Linked DNA regions of Rhodohalobacter sp. SW132. The protein of the gene in region 1 interacts with the protein of each later gene in a pairwise test. Links are inferred from orthologs where the notes say so. Each region holds a gene or a part of one and is shown on either strand. Other genes may lie near its edges. The genes, in order: sucD and sucC.

What was found.
Region 2: the proteins of sucD (region 1) and sucC interact in binary tests that used the Escherichia coli proteins (3 or more experiments, as listed by UniProt). The link is inferred for Rhodohalobacter sp. SW132 from one-to-one orthologs.

What each region holds. Positions count from the first base shown.
Region 1 is NZ_QUOK01000002.1:490,171-500,892, forward strand. What follows is about bases 3,059-5,899. They hold sucD (succinate--CoA ligase subunit alpha), read left to right. Parts: upstream 3,059-3,966; coding sequence 3,967-4,833; downstream 4,834-5,899. Other genes in these bases: DYD21_RS06740 (bacteriorhodopsin), read left to right, coding at 3,059-3,755; DYD21_RS06750 (trans-aconitate 2-methyltransferase), read right to left, coding at 5,093-5,860; DYD21_RS06755 (DUF4837 family protein), read right to left, coding at 5,899-5,899. In the rest of the region: DYD21_RS06725 (hypothetical protein), read left to right, coding at 1-91; dnaG (DNA primase), read right to left, coding at 485-2,488; more of DYD21_RS06740, read left to right, coding at 2,892-3,058; more of DYD21_RS06755, read right to left, coding at 5,900-6,996; trpA (tryptophan synthase subunit alpha), read right to left, coding at 7,025-7,837; trpB (tryptophan synthase subunit beta), read right to left, coding at 7,834-9,024; DYD21_RS06770 (phosphoribosylanthranilate isomerase), read right to left, coding at 9,219-9,893; indole-3-glycerol phosphate synthase TrpC, read right to left, coding at 9,905-10,708; trpD (anthranilate phosphoribosyltransferase), read right to left, coding at 10,710-10,722. UniProt on the Escherichia coli protein: Succinyl-CoA synthetase functions in the citric acid cycle (TCA), coupling the hydrolysis of succinyl-CoA to the synthesis of either ATP or GTP and thus represents the only step of substrate-level phosphorylation in the TCA.
Region 2 is NZ_QUOK01000010.1:102,381-113,174, reverse strand. What follows is about bases 893-3,805. They hold sucC (ADP-forming succinate--CoA ligase subunit beta), read left to right. Parts: upstream 893-1,701; coding sequence 1,702-2,910; downstream 2,911-3,805. Other genes in these bases: DYD21_RS16740 (FAD-binding and (Fe-S)-binding domain-containing protein), read left to right, coding at 3,219-3,805; DYD21_RS16750 (hypothetical protein), read right to left, coding at 893-1,421. Also shown: DYD21_RS16755 (outer membrane lipoprotein-sorting protein), read left to right, coding at 60-833; more of DYD21_RS16750, read right to left, coding at 876-892; more of DYD21_RS16740, read left to right, coding at 3,806-6,080; DYD21_RS16735 (LVIVD repeat-containing protein), read left to right, coding at 6,945-8,273; DYD21_RS16730 (hypothetical protein), read left to right, coding at 8,301-8,861; DNA repair protein RecN, read right to left, coding at 9,145-10,794. UniProt on the Escherichia coli protein: Succinyl-CoA synthetase functions in the citric acid cycle (TCA), coupling the hydrolysis of succinyl-CoA to the synthesis of either ATP or GTP and thus represents the only step of substrate-level phosphorylation in the TCA.

The DNA.
Region 1 (10,722 bases):
GCTCATCCTTGAACCAGGTATGGTGCTGACGATCAGTTATGAACAGCCGGACGGATCGGTGCTTGAAACGTCAGTGAATATTGTAGAATGACGGGTGCAAATAGCCGGACTGGAAAAATATATATTATAAATCATTCTGATTTCTCAGTGGGAAGATGAAATCATTCAGTTGTAAACACAGATACAGAAAACTGTCTTTTATAAATAGCTGTTAAGTTGTTATCAAGCTTAATTGTTTAAAATTACCGTTCCTGAAACAGAATTCCTTTTCCATTTTCGCAATATTTTTCGAGCTAAAGTGAAAAAAGCTCCGGTTGAAGTTGCACAATCGGTAAAATTCGGTTAATTCTTGCCATCCGTTAGGTACAAGGGTTACTTTTGTTTTCCCGTTTTCTTCTACCAGTTCAAATAAAACTTCCGTATCAAACCACTCAAGTACAAGCTTAACCACTGTTGCACACCGAGTGCTGGCAAACTGATTCCCCTACTTCTCCCCTTTCATCTTATACTCAAACGTCTCCTGAATGATGGTATCCGACGAGTCATCATCCATAAAATCCGGATCATCAAAAAGCATGTCGGCAGACATTTTCTGAATTTTTGTGATCTCTTTCTGAACTTTGGAAATCATCTTCATAAAACGTTGACGTTCGTCCGTGTCTCCCTCTTTTAATAGCTGGGAAAGCTCGGCTCGTTTGCGTTCATAAAAGTGCAGGCGCAGGGCTTTCATCGCTGATTTGGCGCTTTTGAACGGAAATTTATCTTTTTTGAACTCATTGCCGGTCGCTTTGGAGTGGTTTTCACTAACGGAATATCGTTCGAGTAAAATATCGCTCAGCAGCGAAGGAAACGGCTGATCACGGCTGGAATAGTGCTCCACCGAAATTTCTTGTTCCTTGATGTGGCGGGTCATAATATCTTCGTAAAATTCCCTGAGTTGTTCATCCTCAATTTGATCCGCCCCAACGTTATGACCGATAAATTTCTGCATTTTTGGTCCGAAAGTCAGAAGCAGCCGAATAATCTCTTTTTCGTAAAACGGCCGCTTTTTTTCAGGAGCCGGTTTAGACCTGGCAGCCCCTTCCTGCGGCGGAGCAGGCCGCGGATCATTCGGAGTTGAAACCGGTGCAGACTGTTCACGTCGTTTCGATCGCTGTTCTGCCCGGCGTTTTTCTGCGATAAATTTTTCAAGCTGCTGAAACAGCTCCCGGTCACTCCCCTTGCGGTATTGCTGCGTTTTCTGGTGCAGATGCTGCACATACACCTGGCGCTGAATCTCCTCAGGAATTTCGGCAATCTGTTCCAGAATCGTATGGATCAGCCGGGCACGATCGCCGGGCTTCTCCAGGTCTCCTTTCTTTTCCGCCTTATGAATGGTGAAGGATATAAAATCTTCCGCCTTCTCTTTTTTTAGATTCAGAAAGGAATCCTTGCCAAACTGCTTCACAAACGAATCGGGATCTTCACCATCGGGCAATTCCAGCAAATTCACCTCCATACCTTCATGAAGTGCAATTTTCAACCCGCGTTCCATCGCTTTTTGTCCGGCTTCATCCGCATCATAAATCATCACAATGCGGTTGCCGTACCGCTGCAGAATATTGATCTGTTTTGATGTAAGAGAAGTACCGCTTGAAGCCACCACATTTTTAATTCCGTGCTGATACATGGTAATCACATCCGTGTACCCTTCAACCAGAATGACCTCCTCTTCCTTACGAATATCATTTTTCGCAAAGTTAACCCCATACACCACTTCACTTTTGTTGTAGGCGATGGTTTGGGCGGAGTTTACATACTTCGCCGTTTTTTTATTTTCATTCAGTATTCTGCCGGCAAACGCAATGACCTTACCCGAAGGATTGAAAATCGGAAACATCAGCCGGTCCCGGAAGGTGTCATAAAATCCATCGCCGCGATTGCTCGGTTTGATGAGATCTGACTCCGCAAGATACTCCTCTTTGATCCCCTCCTTTTCTGCTTCCTTTAGCAGGGAATCACCGCCGCCGGGTGCGTATCCCAGGCCGAATGTTCGGATGATTTTGTCATCATATCCGCGGCTATTCAGGTACTCTCTCGCTTTTTTCGCATCACTGCTTTCATGAAGCTGCCTGTGATAATAAAGTCCTGCATATTTCAGGGCATGGAGCACTCCCTCCCGCAGATGACTCTCTTCCTTGTATTTCTCCGACTCTTCCGGTTTGGGCAGATCAATTCCGTAGCGATCGGCAAGTGTTTTCATCGCATCGGGAAAACTCACACCCTCCATCTCCATAATAAAATTATAGACGTCCCCGCTCTCCCCGCAGCCAAAACATTTATAAATCCCCATGCGTGGAGTAACGTGAAAAGAAGGCGTTTTTTCATCATGAAACGGACACAAACCCACAAAGCCGTTCCCGGATTTCTTGAGGCGGACGTAATCGTTGATCACCTCAACAATATCGGCTGCTTCCCGAATTTCTTCTTTTTTATCGTCACCTGTCATCTGCTGCTTTTAAAATCAGTCATAAAAAAAATCGTTGATCAAATCCTTGAGTCGGAACAGTGAGTTTACAAAAAATGGCCTCTTCATATATGATGCTGCTATTAGAAAACTCAATTACAGTAACCAAAATATCCATCCCCAGACCCGGGCTAAACTTACAAATTTTGCATAACAAATCTTGATGAATCATCGGAACGAACGTGAACAATTTAGATTTTAAATACTATTGGTTCCCTTCCTAAACAAGAGAGAATGAACTGAATGTCATTCCATTTTTCTTCTGTCATTTGTGGGACATATATCAGTCAAAATCTATTTTCAATAATTTCTGTAAATATTGAACTTTCCAAATAACCGGGGTGTTAGCGGGACATGTCAATAACCCCAAATCAAATCAATAACTATGGAAGCTTTAATCGAAATGTTGGGTAATGCCACATTTGAAAACTATGTAGGTGCGGCTGAAGGGTATACCGAAATGGCGTACCAGATGTCTGCTCACGTTCTAACGCTCGGTTTTGCAATTATGCTGGCCGGTCTTCTTTACTTCGTTCTAACCATAAAAACCGTAGCTCCTAAATACAGAACCTCATCCGTACTCTCCGGTGTGGTTATGGTCTCTGCTTTTCTGCTGCTCTATGTACAGTCGCAGAACTGGACAAGCGCAATGGTTTATGACGCTGATACTGCCCGATATGTATTGGGCGACGGTAACGACCTGTTCAATAACGGATATCGCTATCTGAACTGGCTGATTGATGTCCCGATGCTGCTCTTCCAGATTCTGTTCGTGGTTACGCTCACCAAAAGTGATTTCAGTTCCATCAGAAATCAATTCTGGTTCTCGGGTACAGCTATGATCCTCACAGGATACGTTGGACAGTTTTACGAAGTAACCAACCCGACATTATTCTTCGTCTGGGGATTCATCTCAACCATCTTCTTTGTTCATATTCTTATTCTGATGAAGCGGGTGATCAGCGAAGGAAAAGAAGGCGCTCCTCCAAAAGCACAAAAATATCTCGGGTACATTTGGGTACTCTTTTTATTCTCCTGGATGCTCTATCCCGGTGCATATCTGATGCCATATCTCACAATGACACTCGATCCTGTCTTGAGCGAAACACTTGTTGTAGGGCGACACATTACCTATACAATTGCTGATGTTAGTTCTAAGGTGATCTACGGTATCTTCCTCACGCTCGCTGCTCAAGAGATGAGTAAGGCCGAAGGATACGATTACGAAACTATGAAAAACGCACTCTGATAAATTCTTAACCCCACAAAAAACCCGGGTGTCAGCAGCATCCGGGTTTTTTTATGTCTGATATTTTTATAACCCTAAAGAAAACAGAGCCTGATTTTTAAAGGGATGTCAAAAATTGCACAACACTCGCAATCGTTGGTAAATCTGCAGTAGGAAGGCTATATTCCACCCGATGAAAAGAAACGGAATCCATTAATTAAATTTGATATAGATGAGTGTATTAGTTGGTAAGGATACCCGCCTCGTTGTTCAGGGGTTTACCGGTAGCGAAGGGACCTTTCACGCGGAACAGATGATTGAGTACGGTACGAATGTAGTCGGTGGAGTAACCCCCGGTAAAGGTGGTCAAACCCATCTCGATCTGCCGGTATTTAACACAGTTGCCGATGCGGTTAAAGAAGAGCAGGCAAATACATCTGTAATTTTTGTTCCCCCACCCTTTGCCGGCGATGCAATTTCTGAAGCGGCATTTGCAGGAATTAAAGTGATTATTTGCATCACCGAAGGAATTCCCGTTGCTGATATGATCATAGCAAAACAAATTGTAAAGAGCCACGGTGCTGTTCTGATCGGGCCAAACTGCCCCGGAGTTATCACACCGGGTGAAGCAAAAATCGGAATTATGCCGGCAGATATTTTTGAACCGGGTAACATCGGACTGATTTCAAGATCCGGAACACTCACTTACGAAGCCGTTGACCAGCTTTCCAAAGCCGGACTCGGACAAACCACAGCAATTGGAATTGGCGGTGATCCCGTTATCGGAACCAATCACCTCGACGCTGTAAAACTGTTCCAGGATGATCCCGATACCGAAGCAATCGTACTGATTGGCGAGATCGGCGGAACAGCCGAAGAAGAGGCTGCTGCCTATATTAAAGATAATGTAGACAAGCCGGTTGTAGCATTTATCGCCGGAAGTACAGCACCTCCCGGACGCCGCATGGGTCATGCCGGTGCAATTATCTCAGGCGGAAAAGGATCTGCCCAGGATAAGAAAAAAGCACTGCGTGATGCAGGGATCACCGTGGTTGACAGCCCCGCCGAAATCGGATCAACACTGAAAGAAATGCTCTAAGCACTTAATCCATAATCGGTTGACAGCCTAAAAGCCATTTCTGAGTGATCGGAAATGGCTTTTTTTTGTAGAACCATTTTCCAAAATATTCATCATCTAACGTTTACAGGTCTTTTATTCGTGCAGAGGCGCGCTGATTAATCCGCTGATTTACGCAGATCATTCACAATCCATTCTGGGCCTATCAGCGTAACTCTGCGATATACACAGCGAAAATCTGCGAAAAACAGAGCAGCATTTGGTTTCCACTTCAATTCAACTACTCAGCGATCCGCTTCACTGCCAGAAACACATTATGGTAGGTCAGCCCGATTCTTCCTTCACTCCTCTCCTTCCAGTTTTCATTTAAAAGCTTGATCTCTTTCCGGGTAAGCATCCTGTCATCTTTTTGTGCATTCACACCGCTCTTTTTGAATTGAATCAAAAAATCTTCAAATGATTCAAAATAGTGAACCGACTGATCTTCATAAAAATCGACCTGAACCGGTCCCATTGACAGATGAATCACCAGCGGTTCGGTTTGAGGAAGCTGCCGGCCTGTATAGGGAATACCGAGATCAAGACAAACTGATCTCCACTCTTTAAAGGAATCTTCGCCTGGAAATGACATCAGCATCAGCCCGTCTACTTTCAAAGACCGGCTAAGTCTTTCGAGAGCTGTTGCAGGCTGAGTAAATGACTGAACGGTGTGATGACCGCAAATCAGGGCGTAATTAAGCTCATCGGGCGGATCATTTTCCGGATCTCTCGCCTCCCGGGTTAGCCGATCCGTATCTGGATAAAAATCATTGTGAAAGGCGATTTTTTCAGAATCAGGATCCATCACTTCAATGTCACGTTCGGGAAACATCTTTATCAGATATTCCGTGAAATGACCTACTCCTGCACCTGTTTCCAAAATGGGACCGACGGGTATGGAAAAACGCCACGGCTCCAGGGATTTGGCCATTCGTTCAGCGGAATCTTTCTCTGGACCTGAATTTATTTTGTACTCAGCGAGGGAATGAGGACTATCAGTATTGTTCATCAACGGTTATTACGTTCAACTCTAATTATCTTGACGATTTACTCCAACCCTGTAATTTCTTCGGAACGTGTGGTAACCCAAGTTGAATCGCTTTCGAACGTTCGTCCCATCGCCTGAAACTGCCTTACAAACCGGCGTTTATTCACTCTGGGTGCAAACTGGGCATACTCAACCATAAAGAGCCGGTTCGTCTCGGGATCATGATATGTGAAGTGCACAAACGGGCCGCCCATAAAGTCGTTTGTCATCCGCCAGATACCCATGGTTTCATACGCGGTCAGGCGATCGTCTCTGTCAATGGAACGTGTCTCAAGTGGCCTTCGGTAATCGGTGGTTACATACGAGCCATCGCGTTCCCCCTGCACCAGGTATTCCATCAGTGAATCGCGTTTTGCATTAATCCAGTCAGCATTGATAAAGTCGGGATCTTCCACCCCATCCTGCCACCAGGCCCACATCCAGCGGTTATTATCGGGCAGGTAGCGTCGGAACATCACAGCATTTGTTGAATCGATAACCTGGATATAATCGTGCTGCATCCTCACTTTCCATCCGTGATTTTCCCATAGCGAATCGGATACAGCAACCTGCTCTCCACGCCGGAAAATATTTTCAGTTCGTCTTTCCAGCTCTCTGTCCAGCAAATTCCCGACGAGATCTTCTTCAGCGTTATAAATTTTTTCAGCAAGAGCTTCATCGGAAACGGAAGTCAGAACCAGCGCCCACTGATCACGCACCCAGCGATCGCTTAGTGGAAACGCAAAACTTTCCTCCTGTCGCACACGGTTTTCCACTTCATCACTCAAAATACCGTTGATAAACCTCGATACATTTGTTTCTTGATCAATCGGTGCAGCAAAAATCACATTTTTAAACTCTTTGAGCTGTTCAAGCTGCTGATTGTTTCTGAAATCACGAAAGGTGAGTGTGTATGCGTTTTCAGGTGTGGGTACGGTTTGAATCAATCCGCCAAACGTTTCACGGATTGCCATTGCGGTTTCGCTTTCCCACTGGGTTGAATCCATTACAACAATAACCTCATCCACTGGACCAATGGAATTGGGACGATAATCACCGCTGCAGGCAGCAAACAGAATCAGCAGTGCAAATGGCGCTAAAAAAGATGATAATTTCATAGAGGGCATCTGTATTATTTAATGTCGATCAAATATTTCCAAATTTCAGTTCTTTAACAAATGAAAACAGCTTCTGTTTCCATCCGTTTTCGGGATAGTTTTCCCGGATATTCTCAACCAACGCACTTCCAACGATAAAGCCGTCGAGATCGGAGGATATTTTCTTCGCATCTGTATGATTTTTGATTCCAAACCCAACCAGGCTCGGATTTTTCTGAACATTCTCGCGAACACGTGAGATAAATTTTTGCACGGATTGAGCAACCTCTTCACCATCCCGCGCACCTGTAACGCCGGTAACCGACACACAGTATACAAATCCGCTGCTTCTCTGATCGATCAGTTTCATTCGCTCACTGGATGTATTTGGAGCCACCAGAAAAATCATTGAAAGTCCTGCTTTTTCGGCGTGTTCACTTAGCAAACCCGATTCCTCGATCGGGGCATCGGGAATAATCAGACCATCAACACCGCACTCTTCAGCACGAATACAGAACTTCTCCACACCGTACCGGAACACCGGATTGATGTACCCCATCAGCACAATCGGGATTTCTGATTGCAGACGGATCTCTTTCACCATTTCAAAGATTTTATCCATGGTAATTCCCGCTTTAATCGCTTCGTTACTGGCATACTGAATGGTTGGTCCGTCAGCCAATGGATCGCTGAACGGCATGCCGAGTTCTATCATATCGGCGCCGTTCTGTTCGAAACCGAGCACCAGATCTACGGTTGACTCCAGATCGGGAAATCCCGCAGTAAGAAATAGGGACATGATTTTATCGCCATCTTTCCGTTTTTCAAAAACCGACTGAATTCTGTTTTTCTGTGCAATCATGAGTTAAAGTATTCTGAAATAGTTTTCATGTCTTTGTCGCCGCGTCCGGAGCAGTTAATTACTACAATTTCATCTTTGGAAGTGAGCGGCATTAGCGTCTCGAGATAAGCCAGCGCATGCGCCGTTTCAATCGCCGGGATGATCCCCTCAAATTTTGAAGTTCGTTCTACTGCATCCATCGCCTCTTTATCGGTCACACCATAGTACGAAACGCGTTTGATATCATGTAAATGCGCATGTTCGGGACCAATTCCCGGATAATCCAAACCGGCACTGATGGAGTGGGCAAGCTGAATCTGACCCTCGTTGTTATGCAAAAGGTAGCTGAGTGAGCCGTGCAGAATGCCGGGCGTTCCGATCGTCAGGGTTGCTGCGGTTTGATCAGTATCGGCTCCCAAACCGGCTGCTTCCACACCGATCATTTTCACTTCTTCGTCGTTAATAAACGGGTAGAAAAACCCGATCGCGTTTGATCCGCCGCCAACACAGGCTACCAGGTAATCCGGCAGCCGGCTTTCTGCCTGCAAAATTTGCGATTTGGTCTCTTTACCGATCACCTGGTGAAAATCTCTCGTCATTTTTGGATACGGATGCGGGCCCACAACTGAACCGATGATGTAAAATGTATCTTCAACGTTAGTCACCCAGTCGCGGATCGCTTCGTTGGTCGCATCTTTCAACGTCTTCGATCCGCTGGATACTGAACGAACCTCAGCTCCAAGCAATCGCATCCGGTCTACATTCAATTTCTGGCGCTCCATATCTTCAGCTCCCATATAGACCACGCACTCGATCCCAAATTTAGCGCAGACCGTTGCAGTTGCCACACCGTGCTGACCTGCACCCGTTTCAGCGATAATCCGGTTTTTGCCCATCTTTTTAGCGAGTAGAATCTGACCAATCGCATTATTGATTTTGTGAGCCCCGGTGTGGCAGAGATCTTCCCGCTTGAGATAGATTTTCGCCTTGCCGTAGTGATCCGTAAGCCGGTCAGCAAACGTTAGTTTAGTCGGCCGGCCAACATACTCTTCCAAAAGCTGATGATATTCGTTTAAAAATATCGGATCATTCTGCGCTTCATTAAACGCGGATTCAAGTTCTTCAAGGGCCGGCATTAAAACTTCAGGAACAAACTTCCCACCGTAATCGCCAAAATAACCGGTTTTTGTGGGTGCTTCGTAATTCATAATGGTCTGTTGTTAATCGGTTTTTAAAATCTTTAAATGCAACTTTCAAGTGTCGCAAATCCAGTAATCAAATATATTTTTTTAGGAGTGTCCCCCTTGGAAGGGGGCAATGGGGGATGATCTTTTGTGCACCTTGGCCAAGCTTCACCTTTAACTGAGCATGAGGGTCATCACCCTGCACAAAGTTAATTCTCCTATAATTCCCCCATCTCCTGGGCATCCCAGATATCGCGCATCTGCTCAAAAAAATCTTCAATTTTCGAAAAATCTTTAAGGCCGGGTGATTCCTCGAGTCCGCTCGACAAATCAACAGCAAATGGCCGTACAGTCGTAATTGCATCGCGTATATTTACTTCATTCAATCCGCCTGAGAGAAAATAGGGTTTATCTTCACCGATATCGGATAAAATTTTCCAGTCGAACGATTTCCCGGTTCCGCCCCATTTGCCGGGTAGTTTGGTGTCGAATAACAGGTACTCCACCGTATCCAGGTATGGATCAATTTCGGCCCGAAGCGAATCGGCATCGGTATCTTCCCCGATATGAAACGCTTTGATTACCGGCTTGTCCATCAGCGAGCAGTATTCCACTGTCTCATTTCCGTGAAGCTGCACGTAATCGAGGCCGGTTTGGGTGGCAATTGATTGCACATCATCAAGGGGTTGGTTCACAAATACGCCAACTTTTTGGGGCCCTTCCAGCCAGTTTATGATGGCTCCCGCTTTTGCCGGTTCGACGTAACGAGGGCTATCTGGAAAAAAAATAAAGCCGATAAAATCAGCCAGTGCTCCGGAAACAAAACGGGCATCTTCAAGATTCGTAATTCCGCAAATTTTTACATTCGTTCGGTTCTCAGGTTCAGCGAACATTCAGAGTATTTTTAAATTTGAGTCAGTTTTTTAGTTTCTTCGATCATTTTCTTGAGTGCATCTCCGGGATTATCCTGACGCATAAACTGCTCGCCAATCAATGCGGCGTCGATCCCGTTATTGTGAAGCACTGCGAGGTCCGCTGCCGTTTTCAATCCGCTTTCAGACACTTTGATAACACTTTCTGGAGCTTTTTTCAGAAGCTCAACTCCTCTGTGCAGATCAACGGTAAACGTTTTCAGGTCCCGGTTATTTACGCCCAGAATATCAATTTCTTTCCAGTTGAGAGAATCCACTTCTTCTTCATGATAGCATTCGACCAGCGCTTCAAGGCCAAACTCTTTTGTGGCAGCCAGCAACTCAGACAGTTGTGAGCCTTCACAAATCGTTGCAATCAAAAGAACCGCATCTGCCCCGATTGCGGCCGCTTCTTTAATCTGATAGGGATCTACCAGAAAATCTTTTCTCAGCAGAGGTACCGGACTGATTTCTGCAATCTCGGCCAGGTACCTGGGTGATCCCATGAAAAACGGTTCGTCTGTAAGCACAGAAATTGCGGCAGCTCCCCCGCTGATATATTGTTCGGCTATCTTTTTCGGGTTGAAATCCTGACGGATAATTCCTTTTGACGGCGACCCTTTTTTCACTTCTGCAATGATAGAAACTTCACCTTCAACTGAAAGAGCATCGACAAGGGATCGGCGCTGTTTTTCAAATCCGGCAAACGATTCAAGTTCTTTGAGCGAAACGTCACGCTTTCTTCGGTTCAGATCATGTTGCGTTTTGTGTACAATCTCATCGAGTATACTTGCCATATTATGCCAGCCTC
Region 2 (10,794 bases), on another replicon or contig:
GGTGAACGCTCTCCTAAATCCCGGCGTTTTCATTCATCAAGCTAAATCTAATTATTCTTATGAAATCTGCCCTAATAGCACTTTTTGCTTTTTTGATGATTCACGAAACATGTCTGCATGCACAGGATCGCATTACCGATGAAGCGGAAGCAAGATCAGTTTTTGAAGAAGTGGAAGACCGAAGAAACTCCATCAATACTGAAACGGCTACCCTGGAGATGATCATTACCGATCCGAGGGGACGCACACGCAGCCGAACAATGAAAATGTGGTCATCTACGGATGAAAACATCTCCAGGAATCTTATCGTATTTTCTAATCCCGGCAACGTAAGCGGAACCGCATTTCTCACCATCCGGGAGAACGGAAGCAGCTCGCAGCGGCTTTATCTTCCTTCTGTGGGTAGAATTCAAACCATCGGCTCATCAGACAGGGGAGATCGTTTTATGGGCAGTGATTTTACATACGAGGATCTGGGGGATCAGCAAGCGGAGGATTACGAATTTGAATGGCTGGAAAATCACGAAAATTATTACCTGGTTCACGCCTCCAAACCTGACTCTGAACAGTATTCTTCCGTCACTTTTAAAATCGATCGCGAAATGTATACCCTTTCTGAAATTCACTACTTCGACGATGAGGGAGAGAAAATTAAGCGCCTTGAGGCTGAAGATTTTGAACAGCTATCCGATCAGTTGTGGTCGCCCGCACGGATGACCATGTACGATTTGCGGGAAGATCGAAAAACGGAATTGAAATGGACTGAACGCGAAATCAACGCTTCCGTTGAAGACTGGCGTTTTACAGAACGCGGGCTCCAAAGGGGAATTTGATTAAATTCAGATATCAAATAAATAGAATTTCCCTCCGTCCCCCTAAATCCCGCGATCGGTCACAGCCACCTGCCATCCCTCCAGTGGGTTTGCAGGATTTGCACTGCTGTGCAGGTAATATTTTTCTTTTGACACAATTCCCTGTTTTACCGGGGCATACCGAATGGCCATTGCGGTTGCGTCGATATCATGCTGCTGATACACCACCCGCTTATGATCTTCACTGCTCCATATCAGGGTCCCCGCCGGGCTTCCGGTATTGCCATGCTCTTCAAGAAGCGGAATCAGCCAGGATCTGTGCAAGCTCGGTCGGCCTTCCCTTAATACCTGCATCACGGCTTTTGATGAAAACGCCTTGAAGCTTTCAATAATCTCATCAAATGTGCCCCACGCTGCATTCCCCATCAATAGAATACGATCGGGAAGAATTACGTACTCGTAGATTCGCAGTCCTCGCCGGTCACAGCACCAGCGCAGCCCGTTGCTCATCTTCCGAATCAGCCTGATCTCCGTGAACAAAGGGATTCCTGCAACGATTCGTAAGGATATATAGCTCAGTTCTTTCTCTTTTCGATATTTTCCAGCCATAACTTTCTCTTTTTTCACTTTTCACTTTTCACTTTTCACTTTTATAATATGATCTGAATTAGAGCCAGCCCTTACACTTTTTCTGAAAATTGATCAAAGCGGCATTAGAAAGCACATCACCCCCAAAAAAACCAATTACTGTCATAAAGATTGTAAATATCGGCCTGCCCCCGGCCCTACCAACCAACAAATCCCTTCTCAGCTTTTTTTTACCTGCCAGTTTGGCTATTATTACACCCGAAATAATGAAACCCTAAATCTTGTTGAAAACCGGTTATTTATGAAAATTCATGAGTATCAAGCCAAAGAAATTTTAAGTGAATACGGGGTAGCAGTACCCGATGGTGTAGCGGCCGAGAATGTTGATGATGCCGTTGCTGCAGCAAAAAAAATGAAAGAGAATGGATCTTCACTTTTCGTAGTGAAAGCGATGATCCATGCCGGCGGACGCGGTAAAGGCCGCACCAAGAACAACAATGCCAAAGGGGTGATTCTTTGCAAAACCGTCGATGAAGTAAAACAGGCGGCTGAAGATCTGCTCGGCGATACGTTGGTGACCATCCAGACCGGTGATGAAGGTCAGAAAGTAAATACCATTTATGTAACCGATGGCGTAGATATCGCACAGGAGTACTATCTTGGAATCCTGCTCGACCGCGGTAACAGCAAAAATGTGATTATGGTCTCCACCGAAGGCGGTGTTGAGATCGAAAAAGTTGCAGAAGAAACTCCCGAAAAAATTATTAAGGAGTGGGTAGAGCCCGGAATGGATCTGCAGCACAACCAGGCCCGCCGTCTCGCATTTGCACTTGGTCTCGAAGGAGATGCATTCAAAAAAGCGGTGAAGTTCATCATGGCTCTTTACAAATGTTATGAAGAGACCGATGCCAGTCTTGTGGAAATCAACCCGCTGGTTCGCACACCCGACGGTGATGTGATGGCCCTCGATGCCAAATTCACATTCGATGAGAACGCCATGTTCCGTCAGAAAAAATATGCTGAACTTCGGGATGAATCCGAGGAAAACCCCATTGAACTGGAAGCATCAAAATATGGACTGAACTACATCAAGCTCGATGGAAATGTGGGATGCATGGTTAACGGCGCCGGCCTGGCGATGGCTACCATGGATATCATTAAACTCTCCGGCGGCGATCCGGCCAATTTTCTTGATGTTGGCGGCGGTGCAAATGTAGATACCGTGAAGAACGGCTTCCGCATTATTCTTGAGGACCAAAACGTAAAAGCGATCCTCATCAATATATTCGGCGGAATCGTTCGCTGTGACCGCGTTGCCAACGGCGTGATTGAAGCGATCAAAGATCCTGAAATTGCCAAGAAGGTTGAGAATGTGCCGATTATCGTGCGTCTGCAGGGTACAAACGCCGTTGAGGCGAAAGAGATTATCGATAACAGCGACCTGAACGTCATCTCAGCCGTGCTTCTTAAAGAGGCAGCGGATGCGGTATCGAAAGTGATTGCTGCCTGATCACTTCAGCCTGTTTGCATGATTGCAATTTAAGCGGAGCTTCAGTGATTAATACTGGATGCTCCGCTTTTTTTATGTCTGCATATCTTTAAACCGCATTGTTCGGTGATCTTTTACAGGGTTTACTGTAGCTCAATTTCGAATAATTTGTTCGGAGTTATTCAAAAGTGAAAGAGATTAATCGACAGATCTTTAGTATACTATACGGCTGATGAAACAACATGATATTAATTTTTAAATTTCTGTTTCGGTGTATGCCGAATACCTGTTTCTCGTGACTGCATACCCGTTAAATTTCTACCTTCCGGATGATTAAAACCGATTCCCTCACCCGCCGACTTTACGCAACTGACGCCTCCATTTATGAAGAACTCCCCTCCGGTGTAGCTTTTCCGTCTTCGGTTGATGAGATCCGTCAGCTGGTGAAAGAAGCTGCAAAGAGAAACTTTTCGATCACTGCCCGAAGTGCAGGCACCAGCCTGGCCGGCCAGACCACCGGTGAGGGGATTATCATGGACAGCTCGCGGCACATGACCGGAATCCTTGAAATCGATCCGAAGCGTCAGGTTGCACACGTGCAGCCGGGTGTGATCCGTGACACTCTGAATCGCGAAGCGGCAAAATATAAGCTTCAGTTTGGCCCCGACACAGCGACTACCAACCGGTGCATGATCGGCGGCATGATCGGGAACAATTCGTGCGGATCATTTTCGATCAAACACCGATCCACCCGTGAACATATCCTCGAAATTGAAGCCGTCCTAAGCGACGGCTCAACCGCTCTGTTCAAACAACTGTCAGATCAGGAACTTGAGGAGAAACTGAACCTCCAGACTTTCGAAGGGAGTATTTACAGGCAAATCCTGCAGCTTCTGAAAAAGCATAAAGATGAAATCCTGGACCATTATCCTCACCCGGAAATTATTCGCCGAAATACCGGGTATGCGCTCGACCGGATGTGCGAGATGTCGCCACTCACCCCCGGCGGACGGCCATTTAACATGGCTGAACTTCTGTGCGGGAGTGAAGGAACTCTTGCGATGACCGCATCCGCAAAACTAAACCTGGTGGACCTTCCCGCCTGCCGATCGCTTGTGATTCCGCAGTTCAGCTCACTTCGCGAGGCGATGAAGGCTGCGGTTGAAATTGTGAAGTGGCAGCCGGCAGCTGTGGAGCTTGTGGATGATATCATCCTGGACGCCACAAAAGGAAATATCGAACAGAATAAAAACCGGTTTTTCCTGAAGGGTGATCCAAAATGTATTCTCATTGTACAGTTTGAGGGTGAAAATCAGGATGAATTGGAAGCCCATTCGGCGAAACTTGCCGAACGTCTGAGGGAACTCAATTTTGGATATGCGCATCCATATCTCTCGGATGAAGATGAAATCCGGCGCGTCTGGGATCTCAGAAAAGCCGGACTCGGGTTGATTATGGGCCTTGGTAATGAAAATCCATCCCCGAGTTTTGTTGAAGATACGGCCGTTCGCGTGGAGGATCTGCCCGACTATGTGGATGATTTCCAGGCGATGCTCGATCGTCACAACTCTTCGTGCGTATTTTATGCCCACGCATCGGTCGGTGAGCTGCACCTCCGCCCTGTTGTAAACACCAAAACGCCCGAAGGTCTCGAAACCATGAAACAGATGGCGGCAGAAGTGGCCGACATCGTAAAAAAATATCGGGGCTCACTCTCCGGTGAACACGGCGATGGGCGCGCTCGGGCGCCTTACATCGAAACCGTTTTGGGGAGCGAGATGATGCCGCTGCTCCGGCGCGTGAAGGAGATCTGGGACCCGAACTACCTGTTCAATCCCGGTAAAATCCTCGACCCAAAACCGATCGATACCGATCTTCGGTTTTCGCCCGATTACAATCCGCCTGCCGTTCCAACAATGTTCAAATGGCGCAAAGCCGGCGGATTCGGCAACGCCATTGAACTTTGTAACGGCGCCGGTGTATGCAGAAAACTGGCGCAGAGCGGCGGCACCATGTGTCCGTCCTACCACGCCACACGTGAGGAAAAAGATAATACCCGCGGCCGGGCAAACCTGTTTCGTCAGCTTTTCTCAGGTAAGCAGATGGACGCGTTTGAATCGGAAGAACTAAAGGATGCACTAAGCCTCTGCCTGAGCTGCAAAGCGTGTAAAAGTGAATGTCCCGCTAATGTGGATATGGCAAAAATGAAAGCGGAGTTTACGCACGGCTGGCACAAAAAAAATGGTATCTCCTCAGCTGAACGATTTTTTGGTCAGCCTGAAAAACTCTATCCGCTCGCTTCATTTACCGCATCGGTCACAAATTTTATCAACAAGCAAAAACCGACAAAGTGGTTGTTCGAAAAACTATTCAACATCCACCCAAGCCGGAATGTCCCGGAGTTTGCCTCGCAGACATTTCAATCGTGGTACAGGAAGAACAGATCAGACTTCAGTCATCCCGGTGCGAAGCAGGTTCTCCTGCAGGTTGATATTTTCACCAACTACCACGAACCTGAAATCGCAATTGCGGCTCTTAAAGTGCTACATTCATTGGGCTACGATGTTCTGGTCCCGTTTATCCGACCATCCGGACGACCGCAGATCTCCAAGGGTTTACTGGATGAAGCCTCAAAAATATGCCATGAGAACATCAACCATTACTACCCATTTGCGGAACGGGATATCCCGATTGTGGGACTTGAACCGAGTGAGATTTTAACGCTCCGGGACGAATACACCGATCTCTGCAGAGAGGAAGACCTGGACAAAGCTAAAAAAATTGCTGATCACACCTTTCTCTGGGAAGAGTTTCTTGCTACTGAGCTGGCGACCTCGGACGCTCTTGATGTCGGAAAAGGCCGGAAAGTTTATATACACGGCCACTGCCACACAAAAGCGCTGGTCGGCAATCATCCTCTGATTCAATCTTTCAGGCAGCTTGGTTTTGATCCCATTGAGCTGAAAACCGGATGTTGCGGCATGGCCGGCAGTTTTGGGTATGAAAAAGATAAATATGAAGTTTCCATGCAGGTTGGCGAACAGGTTCTCTTTCCAGCTCTTCGCGAATTAAATTCAGAAGCCAACATCTGCGCTCCCGGATTTTCCTGCCGCCACCAGATCTCTGATGGCGTTGGGAAAAAAGCGGCTCACCCGGCGGTGGTTGTCGCCAAAGCCATGGGGCTTGCCTGACACGTAAATATTTTACCACCGTGTGAGCCCAATATGAGGTGTTGAACCTGGGAATTGGATTTGCTCGAAAAAGTGAAGTTCATTAACCTTGGATTTCATATCCTTTAAGATTAATGGACTGCATGAATTTTGACATGAATGTTGAATCTCTGACACCTGCGTCAACAGCCACTGAAAGTAAACCGCTAACATAGCCGAATCGTCTTACAGCCAAGCTATCTCCTCATACTTCAAAAAACTCTCCATAATAATATCACGCTTATAACAAGTATTACTGTATATATTGATCGCAATTGCTTATCAATATATTTGGCATCAATACTATGTTTTCAGACTTGTGTATAATTATAGATTGATGAGATGATTAATAATAATAAAATTAAGTTACCAATCATTGTATTTGATCTAAAGTTCGGATTCCATCCACATACAATCAACAAAGTCGTATGTAGCTATAGCGGCGCCAGCCCAGTGTTCACCTCGCCTCAATTTTAGTAATTATTTTGAATTGCATTTTCAATCTAAATTTGAGCAACCCAATTTTCTCTTACTCCGGCAATGTCTAATCATATTTAAAAGCAAAATAAGACCTATTCTATTTTGTAAGATGATTATTCTTAAAAAACCTTACACCTTTATTCATTAGAAGTTTTACTCAAATGAAGTATTGATGCTCCCAGATTTTCCTACCGAAGCGGCTCACCCAGCGGTAGTTATGGCTCAATCGATGGGCTTAGTGTAATAGATTTCAATTTTGACGGGGTTTGAATCTATTCGGTTAAATTAATCGCCACATCGAATAGGTACTCGCCATTTTAGCTGTGTAGATAGAAGTAACAACACCTTGAATTCAATTTGCACATTATGAAAACACGAGATACATCCACATTTCGCCAGCCTGTGTTGTCTCAGTTCATCATCGGGACATTACTTCTGATTTTCTTGCCGCTTTTTTTAACTTCCTGTAACGACAAACAAGTTCAGACGGTCACCTGGACAGAGTTCGAACCGGTGTACATGACTCACAGTGAGTTTGTGAACTCTGTGGCTCTGGAAGAGTCGCGTGATCTGAACAACCCCGGAAAATTCTATTTTTATGGCGGATATCTTTTTGTGAATGAAGTCAATAAAGGGGTTCATATCATCGATAACCATGATCCTTCTGCTCCGCAAAATGTCGGGTTTATTAATATCCCGGCCAATAAAGATATCGCTGTGGATGGCACTTTGCTGTATGCCGATTCACAGAAAGATCTGTTGGTCTTTGATATCAGTGATTTGAGTTCCCCAGAGCTTGTGCAGCGGATTGAAGATGTTTTCAATACTGCTTCACGAATTGCTCCCGGTTTCACAACCCAGTCTATTGACGATTCCAAAGGCCTTGTGGTTGACTGGAAACAGGTTGAGCGCGAGGAGATCTGTGAATCAAACTGCAATTCTCAGCCGACACGGTGGGGCACCGGCTGGGTAAATACAACTGCCAGCTTTGATGCGAGCCGCGCATCCATGGGTGAATCATCCGGTGGTGGTGTGGGTGGTTCGATGGCGCGTTTTGCGATTACATCAGATCATCTGTACGCCGTAGATCACACGAGTCTCACCGCGTTCAGTCTCGGTTCCGGGAACACGAGTAAAGTGAGTCAGCAAAATGTGGGATGGCAGATCGAAACAATCTTTCCGTACCAGGATAATCTTTTTATCGGCTCCGCCAACGCGATGTATATCTACGCACTTTCAAATCCATCCAATCCGGAGCCGCTCTCTGTCTACTGGCACGCAACCGCCTGCGACCCGGTTGTGGTGGAAGGTGAATACGCTTTTGTAACGCTGCGGAAAAGCGAGGCCTGCCCCATGGGTGTAAATCAGCTCGATGTGGTGGATGTGAAAGATCTTACCAACCCCAAGAAAGTAAAATCGTATGGGATGATCAACCCGCACGGACTGGGTATTGATAACGGTAAGCTTTTTATCAGCGAAGGAGATCACGGACTGAAGATCATGGACGCCAGCGATCCGCATAACGTAAAATTGCTGCGCCATATCGAAGATATCAAAACATTTGATGTGATTCCTTACGATGGTGTTTTGATGGTAACCGGCGATGATGGAATCATCCAGTATGATTACAGCGACATCAACAATCTGAAGCATCTGAGCACCATACCGGTTTTCAAAACCGAGCCCTCACTCTGACCTGACTTCTGAATCGAATATCCTGTAATGAAAACTCGATTAATCGTTCTGCTTTTCGCTCTGCTCCTCTGGCCGGTGTTGGTCTGTTCTCAACAACCAGTTCCGGCCGGAGAAAACAGCGATTCAGGCTTTTTTAATCGCACCGGATCTGATCTTCTATTCAGCTCAGATCACTCAACGGCCCGGTTTTATACGATCAATGGCTACCGCTTTACTCCTTTCGTTTCGGCCGGACTTGGAATTGGATATGTGCCCTATAACGATCCCCTTGGGCTGATTCCCATCTTCACCGATCTGACAGTTATATTTCAGGATGGCGATGTATCCCCGTACATGTTCTTCCGGATGGGTTATACCCGGAGTATAAAATCAGATTCAGATGTTGTGATGGATAACCATAATGGAGGCTTGATCGTGAATCCCGGACTGGGCCTTCAGTTCAAAACCAGCAGAAGCTGGGGCTTTTATCTGAACGTGGGATACAACCGCGACCGGTCTGCTCACCAGTTTGACAGCTGGGGAGGTCGGACCGTTGAAAACTCGCACACCTACCAGAGAATCAATTTGGGAATGGGTTTTGTGTTTTAGGCCTGAGTTCAATTCTTAAATTATCCCCTAAAAGTCCCCCTTCGAGAGGCTGTGAGAAAATAAATCACAAGCATTTAAAAAAGTCCTTTTATTTAACCACGAAGTCACGATGACACGAAGAATCACGAAAGCTAGTAATTTGATTTTGTTATACTTCGTGTACCCTCGTGGCTTTGCGTCTTCGTGGTAAAAATAAATGGCCGATATCTTTATTAAGTATTTCCTCACACCCTCTAAAAAGGGGGATGTCTATCAGAGAAAAATCGATGGTTCACCAATGATCTCAATTCCTAACACCACCACGTTCAATCAGCTCTTTGGCGCTGCTGAGTGCCGCATCGGTAATCTCCTCTCCGCTCATCAGGCTCGCAACTTCCCGGACATGTTCCTCCTCCGTCAGCGGTGTAATTCGCGTGATGGTCCGCTCTTCCTGTTCAATTTTTTCAACGCGATAATGCTTGTGTGCCTGGCTTGCAATTTGCGGCTGATGGGTGATCGCTACAATCTGGCAATATTCGGATAATTTCCGCATTTCGCGTCCAACTTTTTCCGAAATATTACCGCTGATACCTGTATCGATCTCATCAAATATCATAACCGGCAGATGGTGCTCCTGCGCCAGGATCGATTTCAGCGAAAGCATCACCCGGCTCACCTCCCCGCCTGAAGCAATTTTGTCGAGTGGTTTTGGCTCTTCGCCTTTATTTGTTGAGATATAAAACCGAACATCATCACACCCTTCGGCTGAACACTCTACGGGCCTGCCGTCAATTTCAATCCAGCCGCTGTCAGCAAATTGCCACGCCACATGTACGCGGAACTGGCCGTTTGGAATCCCCAGGTGGCTGAGCGTAGCTACAATATCAGTCGATAACTGTTCACCGATTTCCAATCGTTTATTGTGAAGCGCCTCAGCACTTTGTTTCAAATGACCGGCCTGCTCACGGATTCTTTTCTCGATTTTCTCAATCTCGAGATCAAAATTTTCAGCGACATTCAGCTCCCGTTTAACTTGGTTATAGTAGCTGATCAATTCAGGAATAGATCGCATATATTTTTTCTGAAGGCGATTCAGTTCCGACTGCCTTTGCCTTAGTGTCTCCAGCCGCTGCGGGTTAAACTCGATCGTATTTCGATACCGTTCAGCAAAATTCACCGCTTCCTGTATGCTGATGCGTGCCGTATTCACCTCGCTCAGATAGGTTTCAAACTCCGGTTCAATCCGCGCCATATCTTCCAGGTGAAGTTTGATGGTATTAAGCATCTCCATCAGGCTGATATCATCCCCGTTCCCGATTTCTGAAATCGCGGCTGCTTTCTGATCCAGATCTTCCGCATTGTCGAGAAGGTTCATCTCCGATTCAAGTTCCTCTTCTTCGTAAGCATCCAAATCGGCGCCCTCCAGCTCCTTCACCTGGAACTGGTACAGCTCGGTTTTCTCTTTCAGCTCGCGCTCTTTTCGTTTCAGATCGCGGAGCTCTTTCTGCAGATCCGCCATTTTCCGGTATTCGGTGCGATACGTCTTTTTCACCGGCTCCACAGAATCAAAACGATCGATCATATCGATGTGATTTTCCTCTTTCAGCAACAGCTGGTGATCGTGCTGGCCGTGCAGATCCACAAGCTGATCGCCCACCTGTTTCAGCACTGCGATGTTCACCGGCGTATCGTTAATAAACGCACGGCTTCCTTTCTGACGAATTTCACGCCGGAGTATCAGCTCTTCACTGTAATCCACAGCGTTATCTGTTAGGAGTTTCTGGAGAAATGCATTTTTCCCGACTTCAATCGTAGCCTCAGAAATCGCCTTTTCGGCACCCTGACGAATGACATCCGTATCCGCCCGTTCACCCAAAATCATATTCAGCGCACCGATAATAATCGATTTACCAGCACCAGTCTGGCCGGTCATAATATTCAGGCCTTGTTCGAA